2 regions of the Amycolatopsis speibonae genome follow, and region 2 is predicted to be linked to the other one. Evidence: riboswitches for the same ligand, from Rfam matches in the RefSeq annotation. Region 2 holds a riboswitch; the other holds the start of a gene.
The links. Region 2 has a riboswitch for cobalamin ahead of metE (5-methyltetrahydropteroyltriglutamate--homocysteine S-methyltransferase). Riboswitches for the same ligand answer to the same signal wherever they lie in the genome.

Region 1: it holds a riboswitch for cobalamin, as region 2 does, so the genes downstream of both, ACFOSH_RS28745 (prenyltransferase/squalene oxidase repeat-containing protein) here and metE (5-methyltetrahydropteroyltriglutamate--homocysteine S-methyltransferase) in region 2, are expected to answer to the same signal.

Annotation. Positions count from the first base shown of each region.
Region 1 covers NZ_JBHRWK010000049.1:45,169-49,433, reverse strand. Annotated here, with positions in the region: gene ACFOSH_RS28755 (helix-turn-helix transcriptional regulator) at 1-540, shown strand, start outside; gene ACFOSH_RS28750 (LLM class F420-dependent oxidoreductase) at 585-1,415, shown strand; gene ACFOSH_RS28745 (prenyltransferase/squalene oxidase repeat-containing protein) at 1,592-2,599, opposite strand; cobalamin riboswitch at 2,632-2,758, opposite strand; cobalamin riboswitch at 2,870-2,984, shown strand; gene ACFOSH_RS28740 (hypothetical protein) at 3,066-4,265, shown strand, end outside.
Region 2 covers NZ_JBHRWK010000012.1:292,380-296,644, reverse strand. Annotated here, with positions in the region: gene ACFOSH_RS07205 (ribonucleoside-diphosphate reductase subunit alpha) at 1-438, shown strand, start outside; gene ACFOSH_RS07200 (ribonucleotide-diphosphate reductase subunit beta) at 515-1,591, shown strand; cobalamin riboswitch at 1,737-1,957, shown strand; gene metE (5-methyltetrahydropteroyltriglutamate--homocysteine S-methyltransferase) at 2,060-4,265, shown strand, end outside.

The sequences.
Region 1 (4,265 bases), on a different contig from region 2:
CGGGCCGCGCTGGCGGTGTTCGACCGCTGGACCCTGGCCGGTGCGGAGCCCTGCTGGCTCGCACTGAGCCACCGCTGCCACGCGCTGACCGCGCCGGATCCGGCGGTGGCGGAACGGCGTTTCCGGCTGGCCATCGAGGCACACCGGCGGGCGGGCGGCGCGGGGGAGCTCGCCAGGACGCGGTTCGCCTACGCCACCCTCCTGCGACGGCACCGACGGACGCGGGACGCGCGTGAACAGTTCCGGGATGCCTTGCGCGGCTTCGAAAACGTCGGCGCGACCCGGTTCGCCGAACGTGCCCGCGCCGGGCTGCGGGCGACCGGCGAGACCGTCGACGTGCCGCACCGGTCGCTGGCCGGGCTCACCCCGCAGCAGGACGCCATCACGAGGCTGGTGGCGTCGGGGGAGACGAACAAGGAGATCGCGCGGCGGCTGGTGATCAGTCATCGGACGGTGGATCACCACCTGCGGAACATCTTCACCGCGCTGGGCGTTCGGTCACGTGTCGAACTCGCCCGCCGCGTCGCGGCCGGTGAGTGAAGGCCTCCGGGAATAACCGGCGGGCCGACGGGGTCGTGCTGATCATGGACTTCGGTATCGCGACGTCAGTGACCGACGAGGGAATCCGGCCGCACGTGCTGGGAGCGGCGTTGGAGGAGAAGGGCTTCGACTCCCTCTACCTGCCCGAACACTCCCATATCCCGGTCAGCAGGGAGACCCCGTACCCCGCCGGTGAGCTGCCGCGAGGCGCGCTGCGCAACCTCGACCCGTTCATCGCGCTGACCGCCGCCGCGACGGTCACCTCGAATCTCCGGCTGGGCACCGCGGTCGCCCTGATGATCCAGCGCGACCTGTTCTACACGGCCAAGGAGATCGCCAGCCTCGACCTGCTCTCCGACGGACGGGTGATCTTCGGCGTCGGGGCGGGCTGGAACATCGAGGAGATGCGCAACCACGGCGTCGACCCGCGGACCCGTGGCGCGCTGTTGACCGAGCAACTCCAGGCGCTCAAGGAGATCTGGACCGAGGACGAGGCGGAGTTCCACGGCAAGCACATCGACTTCGACCCGGTCTACGCGTGGCCGAAGCCGGTGCGGAAACCGCATCCGCCGATCTACGTCGCCGGTCAGGGCCCCGCCGGGCTCAAACGGCTCGCCGAGCACGCCGACGGCTGGCTTCCGCATTTCGTGACGCCGCCCGAGGAACTGCGCCGCGTCCGGTCCTGGCTCGCCGACCAAGGCCGCGAAGACGTCCGGATCAGCGTGTTCGGCGCTCCGGCGGACCCCGACCTGCTGCGACGCCTCGCCGATGCCGGGGTCGACGAGGTCTCCCTCATCCTGCCGACGCTGCCCGAGGCGGAGACCTTGGAGCGCCTGGACGAACTGGCGAAGACCATCGAGCCGTTGCGCGCCTGACAACAGCCTCGTGAGTGGCGTCTGCGGTCGATCGCAGGTTCGGTCCGTGAAGGCCTCCTTGCCTACCCTGAAGGTAGGGAAGGAGGCCTTCACAGCGTTAGGCGCAATGAAGGGGGCCCAGGACCTCGTGAGTGGTAACGACGGTTAGAACCGTCCGTACCACTCACGAGGTGACGTCACGGGCAGGCGAGCACCGGGGCCTGCGGACGGCCACCGCCGTGCAGGTCGCTCAGCGGAATCCTGGCCAGGCCGAGGATCGCCTGCGCGGTCGCGCGCGAGGCGGTCGCCGGGTTGAGGCCGGTGGCGTCGTAGGCGATCGCGCCGCGGTCCGCTTCGGCACCGGTGCAGCCGGTCTGCAGCGACCGGAGGAATTCCCGCGCCTTGACCGCGGCGGCGGGACGGTGGCCTGCCAGCGCTTCGGCGGCGAGGCCGGTGCTGTTGGCGTTCGGAGCGTTTGTGCCGACGCCGAAGCCGCCGTTCGCGTGCTGCTTGGTGACCAGCCAGGAGGTGCCCTCGCCGGCGTTCACCGCGTCACCGGTGGCGCGCAAGGCCTGCACGACCATCGCGGTCGAGTCGACGTCGCTCGCGCAGGTCGCTTCGCCGAAGTTCAGCGGGAAGCCGCCGTCCGCGCACTGGGTGCCCGCGAGGAACGTCACGGCCGCCGCGGGGGCGCCGGCGGGGGTGCGGTCCAGCGCCAGCAGCGCGAGCGACTGCGAGAAGGCGTTGGAGTAGTCGCCGTATTCGGACCGGTCGGAGAACCGGCCGGACGGTGTGAGCAGCGAGAGCAGTCCCGCCTTGAGGTCGACGCCGCCGAACGACGCCGGGTTCTTGCCCCGGATCTGCGCGGCGAGCAGCAGCTTGGCGTGCGCGCCCGCGTAGGCCTCGGTGCCGCCGCCGACGTAGCCGGTGGTGATCTCCGGCTTCGCCAGCCAGGTGATCGCCTTGCCCGCGTTCGTGTCCGACACCCCGGCGGCGGCGAACGCGAAGATCGCGTCGATCGTCAGGCCCTGGTCGGGGAACTTCTGGCCGCCGAAGTCGGCCTCGAACCTTTCCCCGTCGGTCAGCTGCCTGGCGAGCCAGCCCGCGGCGGCGTCCGCCTTGTTGTGGGTGGCCGCGTTCGCCACGGGGGCGGCGACCAGCCCGATGCCGCACAGCATGGCGACAGTGAGGACCAAACGTCTCATGAGAACCCTTTCCCGCATTTCCTCGACAGGAGTCGGTGACACCGCGCGACGTGGGTGACCGGGCTCGCCTGGAGGGCATACCGTTGCGGGACAGCGCCGGACTCTCACCGGACTTCCCCCACGACCGCGCTGAATCGGACGACCCGAAGAATCTCATCCCGGACCGGCGCCGGGGTACCGCCGGGCGCGAGTGACGATGTGATCCTGGCAACCGACCTGGTCAGCGGTGCCTGCCGCAGGTAATCGGGTGTTAACCTCGGCGGGCTCGACAACTTCAACACCGCCGCCCGTGACGGGGAAGCCGGTCGAAATCCGGCGCTGTCGCGCAACCGTGGGCCCTTCACCAGGGCGAGCCGGGGTACCGCACGGGCGGATGAACCAACCAGAAGTCCGGACCACTGTCGCGATAAACAGGGGTGACTGCGGCGTCCCGCGCCTGTCCTCCGTCATGCCGCAAGGAGGAGCCATGCGCCGCGGGTACCTGGCCGCATCGGCGTTCGCCGTCAGCGTCGGCGTGGTCGCCGCGCTGCTCACCGGAACGGCGACGGCCGCGAACGACCCCGGCGCGGCGAAGTCGAACTCCCGCTGGCTCGCGACGAAGCTGAAGCCGGACGGCACGCTCGAGAACCCCAACGGCGGCGAACTGCCCGACCACGGCCTGATGATCGACGTGCTGTTCTCGATGTACGCGTCGGGTGACGGTGCGAAGGCCGAGCCGATCGCGAAGTTCCTCGACGACCAAGGCCACGCCACCGACTACTTCACCTGGGACGGTCTCGCCCCCGGTGCCGGGTACGACAAGGTCATCGTCGGCGGTGCCGCGGCCAAGACCCTGGTCGCCGCGCAGGTCTCCGGCCGGAACCCCCGGAACTTCGACGGCTACGACATGGTCGCCGAGACCCAGGGCGCGATCATGCGCAAGGGCCCGGACAAGGGCCGGGTCAGCGACTACTCGAAGGATCCCGACCTCGCCGGTTCGGTGAGCAACAACGCGAACATGTTCGGCCAGGCCCTCGGCGTCATCGGCCTCGCCGCGACCGGTGAGAACGACCAGCTCGCGATCGACAAGCTGCTGACCCAGCAGTGTTCCGAGGGCTACTTCCGCGTCTTCTTCGCCTACATCCCGACGAAGGAGACCGGCGACCACGTCACCCCGGACGGCCACAAGGTCTCGACCTGCGACGAGGGCAAACCGCTCGACCTCTCCCCGTCCGACGGCGACGCCACCGGTCTGGCCCTCTCGGCGATGCTGGCCGCGAAGAAGGCGGGCGCGGCCGGTCTCGACGCCCCGATCGCCAAGACCGTCGCTTGGCTCAAGGGGAACCAGACCCCAGGCGGCGGCTGGGGCGGCGGCGTCGGCACCGAAGCGCCGAACACCAACAGCACCGGCATGATCCTCCAGGGACTGGCCGACGCGGGCGGCGCGGACGCGGCGGTGGACAAGGGCGTGCGGTTCCTCAAAGCCGCGCAGGCGAACGCCGCGGCCGACTCCGGCAACAAACTCGCGGGCGACCTCGGCGCGATCGCCTACAACCCGGCTTCCTACGAGGCCGCTCGCGCTTCGGGCATCAGCGGGCTCGACACCTGGATCCGCGCGAGCGCCCAGGCTTCGCTCGGGTTGTCACAGGTCGGCTTCTACACGCTCGCGAAGGGCGGCGGCCTGCCG
Region 2 (4,265 bases):
ATCGACCAGGCTCAGTCGCTGAACCTGTACATCGCGGCGCCCAGCGGCCGCAAGCTCGACGAGCTGTACCGCTACGCCTGGCACAAGGGCCTCAAGACCACGTACTACCTGCGGGCGCGGTCCGCGACGCACGTGGAGAAGAGCACCCTGCGCGGCACCGACGGCAAGCTGAACGCGGTCTCGGCCACCCCGGCCCCCGCTACTCCAGCTTCGCCGAAGTCCGCCGCTCCGGCGCCCGCCGCTTCGCCCGCCCCTGCGGCTTCCGCCGCGGTTTCGCCGTCGCCCGCCGCCGCGGTCCCGGCCGTGCCGGTGACCGCCCCGGCACCGGCCGCCAAGCCGGAGCCGAAGGAGATCCCGCAGGTCTCGGACGTCGACTTCGTCGCCACCGACGGCGCCGCCTGCCGGATCGACGACCCTGACTGCGAAGCCTGCCAGTAAGACATCCTCGTGAGTGGCGATTCGGGTTGGAACCCGAATCGCCACTCACGACCCCACTCGTGAAGTGAGCCTCTGTATGACCACCTTTGACGCTTCCACCGACGCCACCGGCCTCGGCGAGATCGAAGTCGGCGCCGCCCGCATCAACGTCGACGACAAGCGGATGATCAACGCCCGCGCCGACGTCAACCAGCTGCTGCCGATGAAGTACACCTGGGCGTGGGAGAAGTACCTCGCCGGCTGCAACAACCACTGGATGCCGACCGAGGTCGCCATGCAGGCCGACATCGCGCTGTGGAAGTCGGCCGACGGCCTCACCGAGGACGAGCGCACCATGCTCAAGCGCAACCTCGGCTTCTTCGCCACCGCGGAATCGCTGGTGGCCAACAACATCGTGCTCGCGGTGTACCGCCAGATCACCAACCCCGAATGCCGCCAGTACCTGCTGCGCCAGGCGTTCGAGGAGGCCGTGCACACGCACACCTTCCAGTACATCTGCGAGAGCCTCGGCCTGGTCGAGGGCGAGCTGTTCAACATGTACCGCGAGGTCCCCTCCATCTCGGAGAAGGACGCGTGGGCGCTCAAGTACACGCAGAACCTGGAGAACCCGGACTTCGAGACCGGCACCCCCGAGGCCGACCAGAACTTCCTGCGTGACCTGGTCGCGTTCTACGTGATCTTCGAGGGCATGTGGTTCTACACCGGCTTCGCGCAGATCCTCTCGCTCGGCCGCCGGAACAAGATGATCGGCATCGCCGAGCAGTACCAGTACATCCTGCGCGACGAGTCGATCCACCTGAACTTCGGCATCGACTGCATCAACCAGATCAAGATCGAGAACCCGCACCTGTGGACCGAAGAGTTCCAGGCCGAGATCCGCGGCATGCTGACCGACGCGTGCGAGCTCGAGGTCGCCTACGCCCGCGACACCATGCCGCGCGGCATGCTCGGGCTGTCGGCCGAACTGATCGAGCAGTACATGCACTTCATCACCGACCGTCGCGCGCAGCAGATCGGTCTCCAGCCGATCTTCGGCGAGACGGAGAACCCGTTCCCGTGGATGTCGGAGGCGATGGACCTCAAGAAGGAGAAGAACTTCTTCGAGACCCGCGTCATCGAGTACCAGTCCGGCGGTGCCCTCGACTGGGACTGATCCCCGAACTCACGTGATCGAACACGGAACACGCCGGGCGGACTTCCGCCCGGCGTGTTCCGTCTCCAGACACGCGTGTCCCGTCTCTGATCACGCGTGCCGTCCGGTTCGTCACAGGTCCAGCGGGCCACTAGCGGGCCTGAGTACGCTGCAAGGTGCTACTGGTTCGACCGGCCTCCCAGGCCGGTCGAGGTAACAGGGAACCCGGTGTGAATCCGGGACTGCCCCGCAGCGGTATGTGGGAACGAAAGCCGTCACCGTGCGAGACACGGTAAAGCACTGGGTATGGCACCCGGGAAGCGACGGCCGGTAGGAGCGAGCGAGTCGCCCACGAGTCCGAAGACCTGCCCGTGGTACGTGCGCCGACGGCGTACGTGAGTCCGGGCCTCGTGGGATGGGCACGACCGAACGGCGGTCACTCCTGTGCGCGGCTCCGGGCTCTGACGACAAGCTCGCGAGGAGAGAGCTGTGACCGAAATCGGCACGACAGTGCTGGGCTATCCCCGGATCGGACCGGACAGGGAACTCAAGCGTTCACTCGAACGCTACTGGGCGGGCAAGATAGCCGAGGCCGAACTGCTGGACACCGGCCGCGCGCTGCGTACGCGGACCTGGCGGGAGCTCAAGGACGCCGGGCTGGACTCTGTCCCATCCAACACGTTCTCCCATTACGACCAGGTGCTCGACACCACCGAGCTGTTCGGGGCGCTGCCGGAGCGCTTCACGACTCTCGGTCTTTCGCCACTCGACGCCTACTTCGCCGCCGCGCGCGGAGTGCAGGACGCTCCGGCGATGGAGATGACGAAGTGGTTCGACACGAACTACCACTACATCGTCCCCGAACTCGGCCCGGACACGACGTTCTCGCTCACCGGCACCAAGCCGCTCGACGAGTACCGCGAAGCCCGCGCGATCGGCGTCGAGACGCGGCCCGTGCTGGTGGGCCCGGTGACGTTCCTGCTGCTCGCGAAGGCGGCCGAGAGCGCCCCGGAGGGCTTTCGCCCACTGGATCTGCTCGACAACCTCCTCGACGGCTACGTCGAACTGCTGAGGCGCCTGCATGACGAAGGCGTCGAGTGGGTCCAGTTCGACGAACCCGCCTTCGCCGCGGACCGCACGGAGCAGGAGCTCAACGCGCTCATCCGCGCCTACCACCGGCTCGCGAAGGAGACGACGCGGCCGAAGATCCTGGTCGCCGGGTACTTCGGCGGCCTCGGTCGCGGTCTGGGCGTGCTGGCCCGCTCCCCGATCGACGCGCTCGCCGTCGACCTCGTCACCGATGAGTCCTTTGCGGACGCCGTGGCGGCCGAGCCGGCCTTGCGCGACAAGGAGGTCCTGGCCGGGGTCGTGGACGGGCGCAATGTCTGGCGCACCGACCCGACCCGCGCGCTCAGCCGGGCGGCGACGCTGCTCGGCACCGCGAAATCGGTCAGCGTCTCGACATCGTGCTCGCTGCTGCACGTGCCCTACGACGTCGAGCGGGAGGATGGGCTCCACCCGCGTCTCAAGGGCTGGCTCGCCTTCGCCAAGCAGAAGGTCGACGAGGTCGTCCTGCTCGGCCGCGCGCTGACCGAAGAGAGCGTCGACCTTTCCGCCGCCCGCACCGCGGCCACGGACCGTGCCACGGCAGCCGACCTGGCCGACGCCGGAGTGCGGGCCCGGCTGGAGGCGTTGCGGCCGGAGGACACCGTCCGCTCCCCTTACGCCCGGCGCGCGGTGGCGCAGCAGGACGCACTGGGGCTGCCGCCGTTGCCGAGCACGACGATCGGCTCGTTCCCGCAGACCACCGAGGTCCGCAAAGCACGGGCCGCGCACAAGGCGGGTTCGCTGGACGACGCGGGCTACGAGGCCGCGATGAAGGCGGAGATCGAGCACGTCATCCGGTTGCAGGAGGACCTCGGCCTCGACGTGCTGGTGCACGGCGAGCCCGAACGCAACGACATGGTGCAGTACTTCGCCGAGCGGCTGGCCGGGTTCGCCGCCACCGACTTCGGCTGGGTGCAGTCCTATGGCTCGCGGTGCGTGCGGCCGCCGATCCTGTACGGCGACGTCTCGCGCCCGGAGCCGATGACCGTCGAGTGGGCGCGCTACGCGCAGAGCCTGACCACGAAGCCGGTCAAGGGGATGCTGACCGGGCCGGTGACGATCCTGGCGTGGTCGTTCGTCCGCGACGACCAGCCGCTGGGCGAGACCGCCCGTCAGGTGGCGCTGGCCATCCGCGACGAGGTGCACGACCTGCAGGAGGCGGGCATCCGCGTCATCCAGGTGGACGAGCCGGCGCTGCGGGAGTTGCTTCCCCTGCGCGCGGCGGCCCACGAGGCCTACTTCGCGTGGGCGGTTTCGTCGTTCCGGCTGGCGACGTCAGGGATCGACGACGCGACGCAGATCCACACGCACATGTGCTACTCGGAGTTCGGTGAGGTGGTCAAGGCGATCGACGCGCTCGACGCCGACGTCACCAGCATCGAAGCCGCACGGTCGAAGATGGAGGTCGTCACCGACCTGGGCGCGGCGGGCTTCGGCCGAGGCGTCGGGCCTGGCGTGTACGACATCCACTCGCCGCGTGTCCCCGACGTCGACGAGGTCAGCGGGCTGCTGCGGACCGCCGTCGGCGCGGTGCCCGCCGAGCGGATCTGGGTCAACCCGGACTGCGGTCTGAAGACCCGCGGCTACG